Regions from separate parts of the Nonomuraea angiospora genome, predicted to be linked through region 2. Evidence: riboswitches for the same ligand, from Rfam matches in the RefSeq annotation. Region 2 holds a riboswitch; each other region holds the start of a gene.
What was found. Region 2 has a riboswitch for thiamine pyrophosphate ahead of H4W80_RS54175 (FAD-dependent oxidoreductase). Riboswitches for the same ligand answer to the same signal wherever they lie in the genome.

Region 1: it holds a riboswitch for thiamine pyrophosphate, as region 2 does, so the genes downstream of both, tenA (thiaminase II) here and H4W80_RS54175 (FAD-dependent oxidoreductase) in region 2, are expected to answer to the same signal.
Region 3: it holds a riboswitch for thiamine pyrophosphate, as region 2 does, so the genes downstream of both, H4W80_RS36405 (purine-cytosine permease family protein) here and H4W80_RS54175 (FAD-dependent oxidoreductase) in region 2, are expected to answer to the same signal.

What each region holds. Positions count from the first base shown of each region.
Region 1 covers NZ_JADBEK010000001.1:1,611,658-1,617,283, reverse strand. The annotation lists gene H4W80_RS07365 (MFS transporter) at 1-1,112, shown strand, start outside; TPP riboswitch at 1,138-1,233, shown strand; gene tenA (thiaminase II) at 1,225-1,932, shown strand; gene H4W80_RS07355 (AfsR/SARP family transcriptional regulator) at 1,913-4,741, opposite strand; gene H4W80_RS07350 (M23 family metallopeptidase) at 4,952-5,626, shown strand, end outside.
Region 2 covers NZ_JADBEK010000001.1:11,802,601-11,808,226, reverse strand. The annotation lists gene H4W80_RS54195 (polyprenyl synthetase family protein) at 1-102, shown strand, start outside; gene thiE (thiamine phosphate synthase) at 412-1,050, opposite strand; gene H4W80_RS54185 (Rv2175c family DNA-binding protein) at 1,028-1,402, opposite strand; gene H4W80_RS54180 (NAD(P)/FAD-dependent oxidoreductase) at 1,433-2,602, opposite strand; TPP riboswitch at 2,656-2,773, shown strand; gene H4W80_RS54175 (FAD-dependent oxidoreductase) at 2,763-3,953, shown strand; gene thiS (sulfur carrier protein ThiS) at 3,959-4,150, shown strand; gene H4W80_RS54165 (thiazole synthase) at 4,143-4,898, shown strand; gene pknB (Stk1 family PASTA domain-containing Ser/Thr kinase) at 5,093-5,626, shown strand, end outside.
Region 3 covers NZ_JADBEK010000001.1:7,968,412-7,974,037, forward strand. The annotation lists gene H4W80_RS36390 (Fpg/Nei family DNA glycosylase) at 1-127, shown strand, start outside; gene H4W80_RS36395 (winged helix-turn-helix transcriptional regulator) at 133-543, shown strand; gene H4W80_RS36400 (rhodanese-like domain-containing protein) at 540-863, shown strand; TPP riboswitch at 918-1,033, shown strand; gene H4W80_RS36405 (purine-cytosine permease family protein) at 1,024-2,355, shown strand; gene H4W80_RS36410 (methylated-DNA--[protein]-cysteine S-methyltransferase) at 2,324-2,893, opposite strand; gene H4W80_RS36415 (PAS domain-containing sensor histidine kinase) at 2,988-4,838, shown strand; gene H4W80_RS36420 (ATP-binding protein) at 5,120-5,551, shown strand; gene H4W80_RS36425 (YidC/Oxa1 family membrane protein insertase) at 5,535-5,626, opposite strand, start outside.

The sequences.
Region 1 (5,626 bases), about 10 Mb from region 2:
CGATCAAGATGCTGGCCCTGTCCGTGCTGGTCTACGCGCGGACCGGCTCGGCCGGCCTGTCGGCCGCGGCGTACATGGCGGGCTGGCTGCCGTTCATCGTGGGCGGGCTGCTGCTGCTCTCGCTGGCCGACCGGCTGCCGCCGCGGGCGCTGATGGTGACCGGCGAGGTGGTCAGGGCGGTGACGTGCCTGCTGCTGGCGTTCGGGGGGCTGCCGGTCTGGGCGATGCTGGCGCTGGTGCTGGTCACGGGGCTGTTCACGCCGGTCTTCTTCGCCGCGCGGGCGGCGATGCTGCCCGACGTGCTGCCCGGCGACGCGTTCGTGCTGGGGCGGTCGGTCCTGAACGTGGCCTCCGCGAGCGCGCAGATCGCCGGGCTGGCGGCCGGGGGCGCGTTCCTGGCCGTCGCCGGGCCTTCCGGGGCGCTGGCCACGACCGCGGGCCTGGCCGCGGTGGCCGCCGTGGTGCTGCGGGCCGGACTGCCGTACCGGCCCGCCCGGGGCGCGGCGCGAGCGGGCGCGGTGCGCCAGACGCTGCGGGTCAACCGGCGGCTGCTGGTCGACGGGCGGGTGCGCGGGCTGCTGCTGGCGGGGTGGCTGCCGTGCGTGTGCCTGGCCGGGGCCGAGGCCATGGTGGTGCCCTACCTGGGCGGGCAGGGGAAGGCCGGGGTGGTGCTCGCGGCGGCGGCCGGCGGGATGGCGGTGGGGGAGTTCGCGGTGGGCCGGTTCGCCGCGCCGGGGCTGCGGGAGCGGCTGTCGTTCCCGCTGGCGGTGCTGCTCGGCGTGCCCTGGGTGGGGTTCGCGCTCGGGCCGGGGATCGTGTGGGCCGCCGTGCTGGCCGCCGTGGCGACCGCGGGGCTGTCGTACCAGCTGGGGTTGCAGCGGCGGTTCGTGGAGTCGGTGCCCGAGGAGGTGCGGGGGCAGGCGTTCGGGCTGCAGTCGTCCGGGCTGATGACGGGACAGGCGGCCGGGGCGGCGCTGGTCGGGGCGCTCGGCGAGCTGATCGCGCCCGGGCCCGCGATCGCGGTGGCGGGCGGTGCCGGGATCCTGGTCGCGCTGGCGCTGGCGGGCGCGCTGCGCCCGGGCGGTGTGCGAGAGGCGGCCCCTCGCCTCTGACGGGGTCGCGCGTTCTGCTAGCGTTGGCCGCGACGCGGGGTGCCCGGGCTGCCGGGCTGAGATCACACCCGTCGAACCTGATCTAGTTCGCACTAGCGAAGGGACGTCACCGGTGACCTTCTGTGACACGATCTGGGCGCGCACGGAGACGCTGCTCCAGGCGATCCACGACCACCCGTTCAACGCCGCGCTCGGCGACGGCACCCTCGACCGCGAGCGCTTCGCGTTCTACCTGGTCCAGGACGGGCGCTACCTGGTGGCCTACGCCAAGGTCCTCGCGACCGCCTCGGCCCGCGCCACCTCCCCGGCCGACGCCGCGTTCTTCGCGCAGAGCGCCCACACGGCGCTGGTCGTCGAGCGGGCCCTGCACACCGGCTACCTGGAGGAGTTCGGGCTGACGGCCGGCGAGACGGCGGCCGTGGCCACCTCGCCGACGTGCCTGGCCTACTCCTCCTACCTCCAGGCCACGGCCCTGGCCGCGCCCCTGCCCGTGCTCGCCGCCGCCGTGCTGCCGTGCTTCTGGGTCTACCAGGACGTCGGCGCGGCGCTGCTCCGGCGTACGGCGGGCGCGGCCGACCACCCGTACCGGACCTGGATCGCCACCTACTCCGACCCCGCCTTCGCCGCCTCGGTGGAGCAGGCCAAGGCCATCGCCGACCGGCTGGCCGACAGCGCCGACGCCGAGACGCGCCGGGCGATGGACGAGGCGTTCTGCCGGGCCACCGAGTACGAGTGGATGTTCTGGGACAGCGCCTGGCGCCTGGAGACCTGGCCCACGGGGCAGTGGCTGCGGCCCGAGCTCACGCGAACGACTCGCTGAGCTCCCTGCGCAGCTCGCGGGCCTGGTGCAGGTAATGGGTGGCCAGCGTGGTGCGCCCGGACGAGCGGTACAGCTCGCCGAGCGTCTGGTACGTGTCCGCCTCCCCGCTGCGATCCCCCAGCTGCTGGAAGATCACCAGCGAGCGCTCCAGCTGGTCGGAGCCGTCCGAACGGTCGCCCCTGGCCACCTGGAGGCCGCCCAGGTTCCGCATCGCGTACGCGCCGCAGTGCCGGTCGCCGAGCGCCTCGAAGATGTCCAGCGCGTGCCCCTGGTAGCGCATGGCCCGCTCCGACTGGGCGAACAGGTCGTACATGCGGCCGAGCTGCATCGACACGCAGCCCTCGCGGTGGGTGTCGCCGAGCTCCTCGGCCAGCCGCAGCGCGTCCCCCAGCCACCTGGACGCCTGCTGCAGGTCCCGCAGCGACAGGTAGACGCGCCCGATCGCCTGCCGCGCGTACGCCTCGCCGCTGCGGTCGCCGATGGCCAGGAACATGGCCAGCGCGTGCCGGAAGGACCCGAGCGCCTTGAGATGCCGGCCGGAGAACTGGCTGACCGCCGCCAGCCCGCAGATCGAGATGGCCTCGCTCCGGGTGTCGCCCAGCTCGCGGAAGATGGCGCGGGCCCGCTTGAACATGTCCTCGGCCTCGGCGTACCGGTCCTGGTAGAGGCAGACCTGGGCCAGGCCGCGCAGCATGGCGGCCTCCCCGTGGCGGTCGCCGGCCGCGCGGGCGCTGTCGAGGGCGAGGCGGTGCGTCAGCTGCCACTCCTCCAGCAGGCAGTGCAGGTCGAAGTAGGGGACCAGGGTGGCGGCCAGCCCCCACGCGGACTGGGCCAGGCCCGCGCCGGCGGCCAGCCGTACGGCCTCGACCAGGGACTCCCGCTCGGCGTCGAACCACGACAGCGGCTGGGCGGTCAGGCGGCCGAGGGTCTCCCGCTCCAGGCTCCAGCGGGGCGCGAGGTCGGACGTCAGCCCGAAGAGAGTCGTGGGCAGCCGCAAGGAGGCGTGCTCGGCGGCGGTCAGCCAGCCGCCGAGCACCCGGGCCAGCGCGTTCCGCTCGGTGTCGCCGCCCGCCTTCTCCTTGGCGGCGCAGCGGATCAGGTCGTGGAGCCGGTAGCGGGGCTGGCCGACGGGGTCGGTGCCGGCCAGCCGCAGCAGGTTCGCGTCCACCAGGGTGTCCACGACGGCGTCGGACCGGGGCCGGTCGAGCACCGCGTCGGCCACCCAGCCCGGCACGGACTGCTCGCCGAGCAGGCCGATCGCGCGGAAGGCCAGGGCGGCGTCGTCGGACAGCCGCCGGTAGCTGAGCTCGAACGAGCCGCGTACCTCCAGGTCGCCGGCGCGTAACTCGTCGAGGCGGCCGGCCTCGTCCTCCAGCCGCTGCCGCAGCACGCCCAGCGACCATCCGGGCCGTCCGGCCAGACGGGCTCCGGCCACCCGGACGGCCAGCGGTAAGTGGCCGCAGGAGCGCACGATCGCCTGGGCGGCCTCGCGCTCCTCGGCCACCCGCTCGGGGCCGACGATCCGGCCCAGGAGCTGCTCGGCCTCCGCGGGCGGCAGCACGTCGAGTTCGAGCTGGAGCGCGCCGGGCAGCTCGGCGATCCGCCGGCGGCTCGTGACGAGCACCGCGCTGCCGCTGCCGGGCAGCAGGGCGCGTACCTGGGCGGTGTCGGCGGCGTCGTCGAGGAGGACGAGCATCGGGCGCTCGGACAGCAGGGAACGGTAGAGGGAGGCCCGCTCGCGCACGGTCGGCGGCAGCGCCGCCTCCGCGACGCCCAGCGCGCGCAGCGCCTCGGCCAGGAGGGCGAGCGGATCGGCGGGTTCGGCGTCGGTGCCGCCCAGGCACAGGTAGAGCTGGCCGGCGGGGTAGCCCGCCCGTAACGCGTGGGCGCAGTGCACGGCCAGCGCGGACTTGCCCACTCCCGGCGGCCCGGTCACCACGGCGATCGCGGGCGGCCCGTCCGGCCGGTGCGCCCCGGCGGACAGGGCGCTCGTCACGGCCGCGACGTCCCGCGCCCTGCCGGTGAAGTCCGGCACGTCCGCGGGCAGCTGGTGCGGCGCCGCCGCGACGGGCGCGGGCGGGGCGTCGCCCGCCAGCACGGACGCGTGCACGTCACGCAAGTCCTGGCCCGGTTCGATGCCCAGCTCGTCCACGAGCTGCCGCCTGATCGTGGCGTAGGCGTTCAGGGCCTCGGCCCGCCGGCCGCTGTGGTGCAGGGCGAGGATCAGCTGCTGCCACAGGTCCTCGCGGTAGGGGTGCTCGCCGATCAGGTCGCGCAGGTCGTCGATCGCGGCGGCGTGCTCGCCGCGGGCCAGTTTCAGCGCCACCAGGTCCTCGACCGCGGCCAGCCGGGCCTGGGTGAGCGCGCGCAGCCGCCCGTCCCACAGCGGGCTGGCGGGCAGGTCGCCGAGCGGGGTGCCGCGCCACAACGCCAGCGCCCGCCGCAAGTGCTCCGCCGCCTCGTCGCTCCGCCCCGCCGCCCGCGCCCTGGCCACCAGGTCCTCGAACTCCAGGGCGTCCAGCCGCTCCGTGTCGAGCTGCATCGCGTAACCGGAGGCGCGGGCCTCGATCTGGACGCCGGCCGAGCGCAGCGTGCTCACGTACGTGCGCAGGTTCGCCACGGCCGACGACGGCTGTGCCCGCGGCCACAGCACCTCGACGAGGGCCTCCGAGCTGACCACCTCGTTGGCCTCCAGCAGCAGCGAGGCGAGCAGGAGCCTGGGCTTCCTCCCCGCGATGCGCAGGGGCCCTTCCTGGCCCCGGACCTGTAACGGCCCAAGAACACTGAATACGGGCTGTTCAACCACCATGACCGCGCGTTCTCCTGAGCTGGGCGCCGTGCGGGGCGTCCGTTGGGTGAAGCGTTCAAGCTGGAAGGCCTTTTATACCGATTTTGGATGTTCTTTGTATGCCGGACTCGCAATCTTGATCCCCAGCAAGAGCGCTTCGAGAGATCCAACGGACAGATTCGCGGCGCCGGGGGGACATCGCCCCTCCGGCGCGTGCAGAAAGGTATCCGCATGAGACCCAGAGGGGTGCTTACGGCCGGGTTCGCCCTGCTCTTCAGCCTCACGACCGGCCCGATCGCGACCGCGTGGGCCGCTCCCACCCCGTCTCCGTCCCCGACGTCCACCTCGAAGGAGGACGAGGGGGAGATGGGCAACCCGGCGAACCAGGTGGACGTCCCGCCGGTCTCCACCCTGGCGGCGCCGAGCTTCCAGCTCCCGTTCCCCTGTGGCCAGACGTGGACGGGCAACTCCAGCAACAGCAGCGCGCACAAGTCGTACGAGATCGACTTCAACCGGGGCAGCACCGCCGACGCGGACCGCGGTGACACCGTGGTCGCCGCCGCGGCCGGCACCGTGGTCATCTCGGCCCACCAGGGCTCCACCAACGGCTACGGCAACCTGGTCAAGATCGACCACGGCGGCGGCTGGACCACGTACTACGCGCACCTGACCGTCCGCTCGGTCTCCGCCGGCGCCCAGGTCACGCAGGGCCAGAAGATCGGCACGGTCGGCAACACCAGCAAGCCCGGCAACAACATCAGCCCCCACCTGCACTACGAGGTGCGCCAGGGCACGAGCTACCCGAGCAACATCCGCAAGGCCACCTTCAACGGCGCCACCTTCGGCTACCCGAACGCCAGCGTGACCTCGAAGAACAAGTGCGGCGGCGGTGGCGGCTCCACCAAC
Region 2 (5,626 bases):
CTGGGGGACGCGCTGTCCGCGCTGAACGAGGCGCCGATCACGGTGGAGGCCCGCGCGGCCCTGACGGAACTGGCCATCGCCGCCACCTCCCGCAAGACCTGACCTGACCTGACCTGGGCGGGGCGGGGCAGGGCGAGGGGCAGGATCGCCACCCCAGGGCCCGGCCTCCGGCTCGCCTTCCGGCTCGGAGGCGCCCGCATGGTGGCGGGCGCCTCGTTGGTCGGGGGCCTCGTGGGGTCACAGGGCCCGATGCGGGTCACAGGGCCCGATGCGGGTCACAGTGCCTGATGCGGTGGGGGCCTCGTGGGGTCACAGGGCCCGATGCGGTCGGGGGCTTGTGGGGTCACAGGGCGCGCTGTGGTCGGGCGGCCTCCTGGGGTCAGGGGGCCGCCCCGGTCAGGGCCCTGGTCGTCAGGCGGAGGACAGGCGCTTGGCGAACTCCGCCGCCGCCGCACCCGGGTCCTCCGCGTCCGTGATCGCGCGTACGACCACCACGCGGCGCACGCCGTACGACATCACCTCGTCCAGGTTCGCGAGGTCGATGCCGCCGATCCCGAACCACGGCCGCGAGGTCTCCAGCGCGGCCGCGTGCCGGAGCAGCGGCGGGCCGGGGGCCGGGCGGCCGGGCTTGGTGGGCGTGGGCCAGATGGGGCCGCAGCAGAAGTAGTCGACGCCCGGCTCCGCTGCCGCGGCGGAAGCCTCGGCCACGGAGTGGGTGGACCGTCCGATGACGATGTCGTCGCCGAGTATCTCTCGCGCGACCGTCACGGGAAGGTCGTCCTGCCCCAGGTGGAGCACGTCGGGCCGGGCGGCGTAGGCGATGTCCGCCCGGTCGTTGACGGCCAGCAGTTTGCCGTGCCGGTCGCAGGCGTCGCGGAAGACTTCGAGGAGCGCGAGTTCTTCGCGCGCCTCCAGGCCTTTCTCCCGCAGCTGGATGATGTCCACGCCGCCGGCCAGCACCGAGTCGAGGAACTCCGCCAGGTCGCCGCGGTCGCGGCGACCGTCGGTGCAGAGATAGAGGCGGGCTTCAGAAACCGAGGGCTTGGGCACGCCGCTTGACCTCGGTATGACGGCCGGCCTTGATCGCCTCGATGGGCGATCCGGGCAGGGACTCGTCAGGGGTGAAGAGCCAGCGCAGCGACTCGACATCGTCGTAGCCGGCGTCCAGCAACACGGTCAGCGTGCCGGGCAGGCCCTTCATCACGTCCTTTCCATCGAGGAACACCGCGGGCACCTGCGGCCCGCCGCTCCCCCGGCGAACGCCGAGCAGCTTATGGTCCTTGAGGAGTTGCTTGGCCCGCCCGATCGGAAGGTCGAGGCGCGAGGCCACTTCGGGGAGCGTGAGCCACTCGTCGACGAGTTGGTCGGTCTCCCGGTCGATCTGTGCAACAGAAAGCGTCACGAAACCACAACTACCACATGCCGCGCTTGCTCAAACAACACAATCCCGTAGAGAGACTTCTGGATCTACCAGGCGTTCCGCGTCGAGACGGTGTCCCGCGTCGATGATTCTGCGCCCCTGTACGAGGTCTCGAGGCCGGTCCACGGCGAGCACCGCGGCCAGGGCGTCGTCGGCCGTGAGCCAGACGGCCGACCACTTGCCCTCCGGCTCGCCCCGGTAGATCAGCCGCTCGCCTGCCAAATGATGACCTGCATATTGCACCATGTGCCCGAATTGCTCCGACCAGAAGTACGGAACGGGATCGTACGCGACGTCCTCGCCCAGCAGGCTGGCGGCGGCCACCTCGGGGGCGTTGAGCGCGGTGTCCCAGTGCTCGACCCTGAGCCTGGTCTGCCAGCGGCGCGACCACCAGGCGGCGCAGTCGCCGACGGCGACCGTGTTCGGCAGGGAGGCGCGCAGGTGCTCGTCCACGACGACGCCGTTGTGGAGGTCGATGTCGGCGCCGGTGAGCCATTCGACGGCGGGGCGCACGCCGATGCCCGTGACCACCACGTGGGCGTCCACGAACTCGCCGCCCACCAGCCGCACGCCGCCCTCGTCCACGGAGTCGACCATGGTGTCGAGCCGCAGGTCGATGCCGTCGTACCAGCGCTGGGTGCGGGCCCCGATCTCGGCGCCGACGGCCGTCGCGAGCGGCGCCGGGCCGGCCTCGATCACGGTCACCGCGCACCCGGCGCGGCGGGCGGCGGTGGCCACCTCCGCGCCGATCCAGCCGGCGCCGATGATCACGACGCGGGCGCCGGGGACGAGCATGGCCCTGAGCTCGTGGGCGTCGTCGAGCGTGCGCAGCACGTGTTGCGGGCCGTCGCCGGGCAGCCTGATCGGCTCGGCGCCGGTGGCGATGACCAGCCCGTCGTAGCGGAGCTCGCCCTCGGTGGTCTCCACGACCCCCTTACGCAGCGCCTTGGCACTGACCCCCGCCTGGAACTCCACGTCGAGCGCGGCCAGGTCGGTGTCGACGTAGCTGGTGTCGGCGTCGCCGAACAGCACGGCCTTGGACAGCGGTGGACGGTCGTAGGGGCGATGCCGCTCCTCGCCGACCAGCGTGATCCGCCCCCCGAACCCCCGTGCGCGCAGCGCCTCCACGGTGCGCACTCCGGCCAGGCCCGCTCCCACCACCACGACTTCGTTCACGTTCATGACCCTAACGTGGGCCGGTGTCCGGGTGTCGCAGCGAGGCCGTAGGCTGGGGGCGTAAGACGCGCGGGAGTCCGGCCGTGACCGGGCTGAGAGGAAGGCTGCCATCGGGCCTTCGACCGCAAGACACCTGATCCGGATCATGCCGGCGAAGGGAGCGCGGATGGATGTGATCGTGGGCGGCGGGGTCGTCGGCCTCTCCCTGGCCTGGCGGCTGGCCCGCGAAGGGCGGCCCGTCACGCTGGTGGACCCTGCGCCCGCCTCGGGGGCCTCACACGCGGCGGCGGGGATGCTGGCGCCGGTCAGCGAGGTCACCTACACGGAGGTGCCGCTGCTGCGGCTCGGCGTGGCCTCGCTGCGCCGCTGGCCCGGCTTCGCCGCCGAGCTGGCCGCCGACGCGGGGCTGCCCGGCGCCGAGGCCCTGGACCTGCGCTCCGAGGGGACGCTCGACGTGGCGTTCGGGGCGGACGACCTGGCCGCGCTGGACGAGCTGGCCGCGTACCTGGAGAAGCTGGAGCTGCCCGTCCAGCGGCTGACCGGCCGCGAGTGCCGCCGGCTGGAGCCCATGCTGGCCCCCTCGGTGCGGGGCGGGCTGCTGGCCGCCGGCGACTCCTGGGTGGACCCGCGCCGCGTGACGGCGGCGCTGCTCGCCGCGCTCGACCGGCGGGGAGTCCGGCTCGTACGGGCGCGCGTCGCCGAGCTGCTGCGCGACGGCGGCCAGGTCACAGGCGGCCAGGTCACAGGGGGCCAGGTCACAGGCGGCCAGGTCACAGGGGGCCAGGTCACAGGGGGCCAGGTCACAGGGGTACGCCTGGAGCCGCCCGGCGACGACGACGGGCGGGCCGAGCTGCGGGCGGATCGGGTGATCCTGGCGGCCGGGGCGTGGAGCGCCGGGCTGGCCGAGGTGCCGGTCCGGCCGGTCAAGGGGCAGATCATGCGGTTGCGTTCGCCGCAGCCGCTGCTCACCCGGTGCGTCCGGGGCACGGTGCACGGCACGCCGGTCTACCTCGTCCCCCGGGGCGACGGCGAGCTGGTGGTCGGGGCCACCCAGGAGGAGATGGGCTTCGACACCAGGGTGACCGCGGGCGGGCTCTACGAGCTGCTGCGCGACGCCCGGGAGCTGGTGCCGGGCATCACCGAGCTGGAGGTCTCCGACGTGGTGGCCGGGCTGCGGCCGGGCACGCCGGACAACCTGCCGCTCATCGGCCCGAGCGGCACCCCGGGGCTGGCGCTGGCCACCGGCCATCACCGGGGCGGCGTGCTGCTGGCGCCGCTCACGGCGGACATCCTGCTGGGCGAAGAGGGCGAGCTCGCGGCAATGTGCTCGCCCGGGAGATTTCGGGATATTTCATGATTGTGATGATCAACGGGGCCTCGCACGAGGTGGCCGACGGCATGACCGTGGCGCAGGCCGTACGCACATTGACCACGGCCACCACCGGGGTGGCCGTGGCCGTCAACGACGAGGTGGTCACGCGGAGCTCGTGGGAGACGACGGCGCTCAGCGACCGTGACCGGGTGGAGGTTCTGACGGCGGTGCAAGGTGGATGATCTGATCATCGCCGGGGAGAGCTTCTCCTCCCGGCTCATCATGGGCACCGGCGGCGCGCCCTCGCTGGAGGTGCTCGACCAGGCCCTGGCCGCGTCCGGCACCGAGCTGACCACGGTGGCGATCCGGCGGCTCGACCCGAGCGCCCGGGGTTCGGTCCTGGACGTGCTGCGCAAGCGGGACATCAAGGTGCTCCCCAACACCGCGGGCTGCTTCACGGCGGGCGAGGCCGTGCTGACGGCGCGGCTGGCCAGGGAGGCCCTCGGCACCAACTGGATCAAGGTCGAGGTCATCGCCGACGAGCGGACCCTGCTGCCCGACCCGATCGAGACGTTCGACGCGGCCGAGCGGCTGGTGGCCGACGGGTTCGTGGTGCTGCCGTACATCGGGGACGACCCCGCGCTGGCGCGGCGGCTGGAACAGGCGGGCTGCTCGGCGGTGATGCCGCTGGGCGGGCCGATCGGCTCGGGCCTCGGCATCCGCAACCCGCACAGCATCGAGCTGATCGTCGAGGCCGTGTCCGTGCCGGTGGTGCTCGACGCGGGCATCGGCACGGCCAGCGACGCCGCGCTGGCGATGGAGCTGGGCTGCGCCGCCGTGATGCTGGCCACGGCGGTCACCAGGGCGCAGCAGCCCGAGCTCATGGCGCTCGCCATGAAGCAGGCCGTGGAGGCCGGACGGCTGGCGCGGCTGGCGGGCCGCATCCCGCGCAGGCGCTACGCCGAGGCGTCCTCACCGATGACCCCCTGACCCGAGTGCCGATGGCCCCCGGCCCGAGTTCCGATGATCCCCGGCCCGAGTTCCGATGGCCCCCGGCCCGAGTTCCGATGACTCGCTGACCCGAGTGACGCGTGGGGAGCTGGGACGTTCCAACGGGAACGTCTCAGCATCGGTTTCGGGCGGCGAGGCCCTCCCAGTGGCAAAACGCCCGTAAACTCAGCGGGGTGGATACGACGACTGCGGACCCCCTGGTCGGGCGGCTCCTCGATGGGCGCTACCGCATCGAGAGCCGGATCGCCCGGGGCGGTATGGCGACCGTCTACCTCGCGCTGGACGTCCGCCTGGACCGGACGGTGGCGCTGAAGGTCATGCACCGCTCGCTGGCCGAGGACCCCGCGTTCGTGCGCAGGTTCATCGGCGAGGCCAAGTCGGTTGCCCGCCTCTCCCATCCCAACGTGGTGCACGTCTTCGACCAGGGCACCGACACCGATGTCGTCTACCTGTCGATGGAGTACGTGCCCGGCAAGACGCTGCGCGACATCCTGCGCGAGCGCGGCAGGCTGCCCGCCCGCGAGGCGCTGGAGATCATGATCCCGGTGCTCGCCGCCCTCGGCGCGGCCCACCAGGCCGGGATGGTCCACCGCGACGTCAAGCCGGAGAACGTCCTGATGACCGACGACGGCCGGGTCAAGGTCGTCGACTTCGGCCTGGCCCGGGCCATCGAGGCCACCAACCAGACCCGCACCGGCGTGATGATC
Region 3 (5,626 bases), 3.8 Mb from region 2:
GTGCGACGTCTGCGGCGACACGATCCGCGAGGTGTCGTTCGCGGACTCCTCGCTGCAGTACTGCCCCACCTGCCAGACCGGCGGCAAGCCCCTCGCCGACCGCCGGCTGTCCCGCCTTCTCAAATGAGCGAGATGGAAGAAGGCACTGTGGAACCGCTCGACGACTACGACGTGCGCCAGTGGGACACGCGCGAGGACTGCGAGGTGCGCCAGATCCTCGACCGCATCGCCGACAAGTGGTCGCTGCTCGTGATCGCCCTGCTCGACTGCCAGAGCCTGCGCTTCACCCAGCTCCGCCGCGAGATCGACGGCGTCAGCCAGCGCATGCTCAGCGTGACCCTGCGCCAGCTGGAGCGCGACGGCCTGGTCAGCCGCACCGTCCATCCCGTCGTGCCGCCCAGGGTGGACTACGCGCTCACACCGCTCGGCCGCACGCTGCACGAGACCATCAAGTCGCTGGTCACCTGGACGGAGACGCACCAGGAGGAGATCGCCGCGGCGCGTGCGGCCTACGACGCCAGGCGCGAGATGATGGAGTCATGACCGTTCCTGAGATCGAGGCCAGTGCCGTTCCGGCAGACGCTTACCTGCTCGACGTCCGTGAGCAGGACGAATGGGTCGCGGGGCACGCCCCTGAGGCCGTGCACATCCCCATGACGCAGATTCAGGGGCGGGTGGACGAGGTGCCCGGCGACCGCACGGTCTACGTCGTCTGCCGGGTGGGCGGCCGGTCCCTGCAGGTCGCGGCCTGGCTCAACCAGCTCGGGCGCGACGCCGTCAACGTCGGCGGCGGCATGCAGTCGTGGGAGTTCGCGCGCCGCCCGATGGTCAGCGAGACCGGGCAGCAGCCTTTCGTGGCGTAGAAAGACCCCCTGTGGCGGTTTCGCCGCCACTGAGGCATGATGAGGGCGCCAACTGCAGATCGTCGCGGGAGCTCGGGGTGTGCCGGGCTGAGAGGGCAGTCATAGATCCGCTGCCGACCGCCTGAACCTGTCCGGGTAATGCCGGCGTAGGGAGTGTGCGATGACGCATGTCGTCGACGAAGTTCCGCTGACTCTCGAAGGCAGGCCGCCGAAGACCCTGGGCGTGCTCGATCAGGGTGCGCTCTGGGCGAACCTCGGAGTCAGCCTCCTCGGCTTCTCCGGCGCGCTGCTCCTGCTCAACCCCGTGCCAGGCGCTCCGCTCAGCCTGACCGCCGCGCTCCTCGCGACCGTGGTCGGCAGCCTGATCGGCACCGCCATGGTGGGCCTGTCCGCCGTCCCCGGCACCCAGACGGGGCAGCCCGCGATGGTGCTGCTGCGGGGCCTGTTCGGGGCGCGGATCTCGTACGTCCCCACGGTCCTGAACATCGTCCAGATGCTCGGCTGGGCCGCGTTCGAGCTGTGGGTGATCGCCAAGGCGGCCAGCGCCATCTTCGGCGCCGTGCCGTACCAGGTGTGGGTGATCGCGGCGGGGGTGCTGACCACCGCGCTCACGATCTGGCCGCTCGGGTCCGTCAGGCTGCTGCGGCGGTACGTCACCATCGGCGTGATCGTGTCGATGGTCTGGTTCGCCTGGTTCTTCCTGACCAGGGCGCCCGCGCAGACCGGCGGGTCCTGGACGGCGTTCGCCCCGGCGGTGGACTACGTGATCGCGCTGTCGGTGTCGTGGGTGCCGATGGCGGCCGACTTCGCCCGGCACTCCAGGTCGAGCAGGGCCGCGTTCACCGGTGTGGTCGGCGGCTACACGCTGGCCCAGGTCGCCTGCCTGGGCCTGGGCGTGTTCGCGGTGGCCGTGGCCGGGGCCGACAAGGTGGCGGCCGACGGGACGTCGGTGTTCGGCGCGTTCGTGGCGGTGCCGCTGGGCGCGCTGTTCTTCGCGATCCTGGTGCTGCGGGAGACCGACCAGTCGTTCGCCAACGTCTACTCCACCACGGTCTCGCTGCAGAACCTGATGCCGCGGGTCGACCGGCGCCTGTTCTCCGTCGCCATCGGCGTGCTGAGCGTCACGATCGCCCTGGTCGTGGACGTCAACTCGTACGGGGCGTTCCTGGGGGTGATCGGGGCGGTGTTCGTGCCGATGTTCGCGGTGCTGGCCGTGGACTACTTCGTGCTCGGCGGCTCGCGGAGCTGGAACACCGCGGAGAACGCGCCCTCGCGCTGGTCGCGGCTGGTGCCGTGGGCCCTCGGCTTCGTGGCGTACTGGCTGACGACCTCCACGCCCACGGTCGGGCCGTGGGACGGCTTCTGGCAGCAGGTCCGCGACGCCATCGGCTTCACCCGGCAGCCGTGGATGAACGGGGCGCTCGGCGCGGCCGTCGTGGCCGTGCTGGTCACCCTGCTGATCAGCTGGTCGACGCGCGCTTTTCGACGTTGAGCAGGTGCTGCTTGGCGGCCGCGCCGCCCGCGTAGTCGCCGAGCGCGCCGTCCTCGCGCACCACGCGGTGGCACGGCACGATCACGCACACGGGGTTGGAGGCCAGCGCGTTGCCGATCGCCCGCAGCGCGCGGGGCCTGCCGATGCTCGCGCCGATCTCCTCCAGCGTCGTGGTGGTGCCGTACTGGACCGCTATCGTCTTCTGCAGCACCGTGCGGGCGAAGGATGTCGCCAGCGTCAGGTCGACGGGCGTGGCGAACGCGCGCAGGCGGCCCGAGAAGTAGGCGTCCAGCTCCCTGCGCACCGGGTCGAGCCGGCGCGGATCCGGCCCGATGAAGCTGCCCACGTGCCTGGTGACCAGCTCGTACACCGCGTTTTCCGGCTCGAAGCTGCACGCCGCGATGCCCTTGCCGGTGACCGCGAGCACCAGCCTTCCGACGGCCCCGTCATAGGTGCCGAACGCGATGTCAGGATGTGTCTCACCTCGATAGGTGCTGGAGGTCACGCGCAACAGGGCATCGAGATCGCCGCTCGACATGCCACCAGCCTCCCTGCCGCCGAGAATCACCGTGACCGCAGCGTATCGGACGGATCGCCCGACGCACTCACCACGCCACGTGCACTATGGAGGAGTGGGGGACGAATGGGCCGGTAGTGACGACGAGATAGCTCGCGCTGCCCTCGCCGGTTCGCCCAACGCCGTCGTGGTCGTCGACCGTGATCAGAGCGTACTGGTCTGGAACGAGGCGGCCGAGCGGCTGTTCGGGTGGACGGCGGAGGAGATGCTCGGGCGCCGGGCGCCGATCGTGCCGGGCGAGCTGACCGCCGAGCACAACGCCGTGCTCGAACGCGTGCGCACCGGCGGCCAGGTCTCGGTCCGCACCAAGCGCTTACGCGACGACGGGACCGTGCTCGACGTGCGCGTCGACATCAGCGCGCTGCGGCTGGGCAGCTCCGTGGCCGGGTACGTCTGCGTGCACCACCTCGCGCGGGCCGACCAGGTGGCCAAGGACCGCATGGCGCGCCGGGCCAGGCTGGTGCGCCGGCTCACCGACGTGGTCGGCGACATCAACTCCGAGCTGGAGCTGTCGGCCGTGCTCGACCGGATCTCGGCCAGCCTCACGGAGCTCACAGGGGCCGACGCGGGCGGGTTCGTGCTGATCGAGGGCGAGCGGTTACGGCTGGTCAGCACGTACCAGCTGCCGGAGGCCATCAGGGGCACCACCACGGACCTGCGTACGAGCCTCGTCGACAAGCTCTTACGCACCGGCAAGACCGTCATGCTGGAGTCCAACGGGCTCGAGGACCTGGTCTGGGCCCGGCTGAAGGGGCTGCACACGATCGCGCTGGGCCTGGCCGCCGTCGGAGGGCGCCCGTACGGGGCCCTGTACGCGCTGTTCGCCCAGAGCACACCCGGGCACCTCGAACTGGAGCTGCTGGAGCTCCTGGCCGGCCACGCGGGCATCGCCGTCGGCAACGCGGTGGCCTACCAGGAGGCGGTCCGGCAGCGGGCGCACGAGCAGGCCGTCTTCGACGCCAGCGCCGACGGCATCGCCGTGCTCGACGGATCGGGGCGGGTCGTCCGGTGGAACCCGGCCGCCGCCGAGCTCACCGCGTTCCCGGCCGAGGCCGTCATCGGCGGGCCGCCGCCGTTCCCGCTGCCCAAGCCGGGCGAGAAGGTCACGTTCCAGATGGAGACCGGGCGGTGGCTGGACGTGGTGAGCGCGCGGATCGAGGAGACCGGCGAGGTGGTCATCGACTTCCGCGACGTCACCACGGCCAAGGAGCTCGAGGAGGCCAAGGACCTGTTCCTGGCCACGACCAGCCACGAGCTGCGTACGCCGATCACGATCGTGCGCGGGTTCGCCAGCACGCTCGACCGGCGCTGGGACAAGATGAGCGACCCGGAGCGCCGCTCGGCCGTGCACACGATCGCCGAGCGGGCCAGGTCGCTGGGCGAGCTCATGGACCACCTGCTGCTCGGGGCCAGGGCGGGGGCCGACGAGCTCAAGGTGCGGATCGAGGAGTTCGACCTGGCCGAGCGGATCGACGCGGCCACGCTCGGGCTGCCCGCGCTGTCGGACAAGCACCGGGTCGAGGTCGTCATCCAGGACGGGCTGCCGAACGTGCTGGGGGACGCCCTGGCCACGGACATCGTGCTGGGGCAGCTGCTGGAGAACGCGTTCAAGTACTCGCCCAAGGGCGGGCTGATCAGCGTGGAGGCCTGGCCCGAGGCCGGCAACGTCGTCGTGGTCGTGGACGATGAGGGGGTCGGTATCGCCCCGACTGACCGAGAGCGGATCTTTGAGAGGTTCGTCCAGGTGGACAGCGGCGACCGGAGACGGTTTGGTGGAGTGGGGCTCGGTCTCTACATAGTCCGCAGCCTCGCCAGGGCCCAAGGCGGAGACGTGAGCGCGCACCCGAGACCCGGAGGCGGCACACGAATGCGTCTCGAGCTGCGAGCGGCGGGTCTGAGCGAGTGAGCCGCCTCACGAAGTGAGGCCATGAGCTGCGAGGGAAGGCGGCGGGTCTGAGCGAGCGAGCCGCCTCACGAAGTGAGGCCATGAGCACGACCATCCGGGGGCTAGTTTCACTATCGGATCCGACACACCGAGGCGGTAACGAGGTGGTCACAGTTGAGCTGATCTATCGTCCAATGTGTACAAGCTGTGATCGAGATGCGGTTTCTGGGATCGAGTAACGGGGCATTTCGGTCGTACCGGGGAGTGTTCCCGCGGGGGGCACAGGGAACGGGGAGGTGGGTGTGTCAAGCGTGGTGCTGCTGCCGTACGCGCCGTCCAGCGTCGCCGTCGCCCGCCAGCGCCTGAGCACTGAGCTGCAGGACAGCGGGGTTTTTTCGACAGCGATCGACGACGCGGTGCTCGTGGTGAGCGAGCTGCTGAGCAACGCGCTGAGGCACGCGCATCCCCTTCCGTCGGGGATGGTGAGAGTTGCGTGGCTGCGCAGTGACGATCACATCGAAGTGGCGGTGAGCGACGGGGGCGCGGCGACCGAGCCGCGCGCGGGCCGCCCGACCCTGTCGTCGCTCGGGGGCCGGGGGCTCGGCATCGTGGAGTACGTGGCGGAGAGCTGGGGGGTCCGGCACGACGGCGACACGACCACGGTGTGGGCGATCCTGCCCGCTCCTCGCGCGTCGATGAACGGGCAGGTCACAGCCCTCAGAGAGGCCGGCTAGCCAGCACCGCCCGCTCGGTCGTGGCCCATGCCATGGACACGAGCAGATAGAGCCCGGCCGCGAGCGGCAGCACCA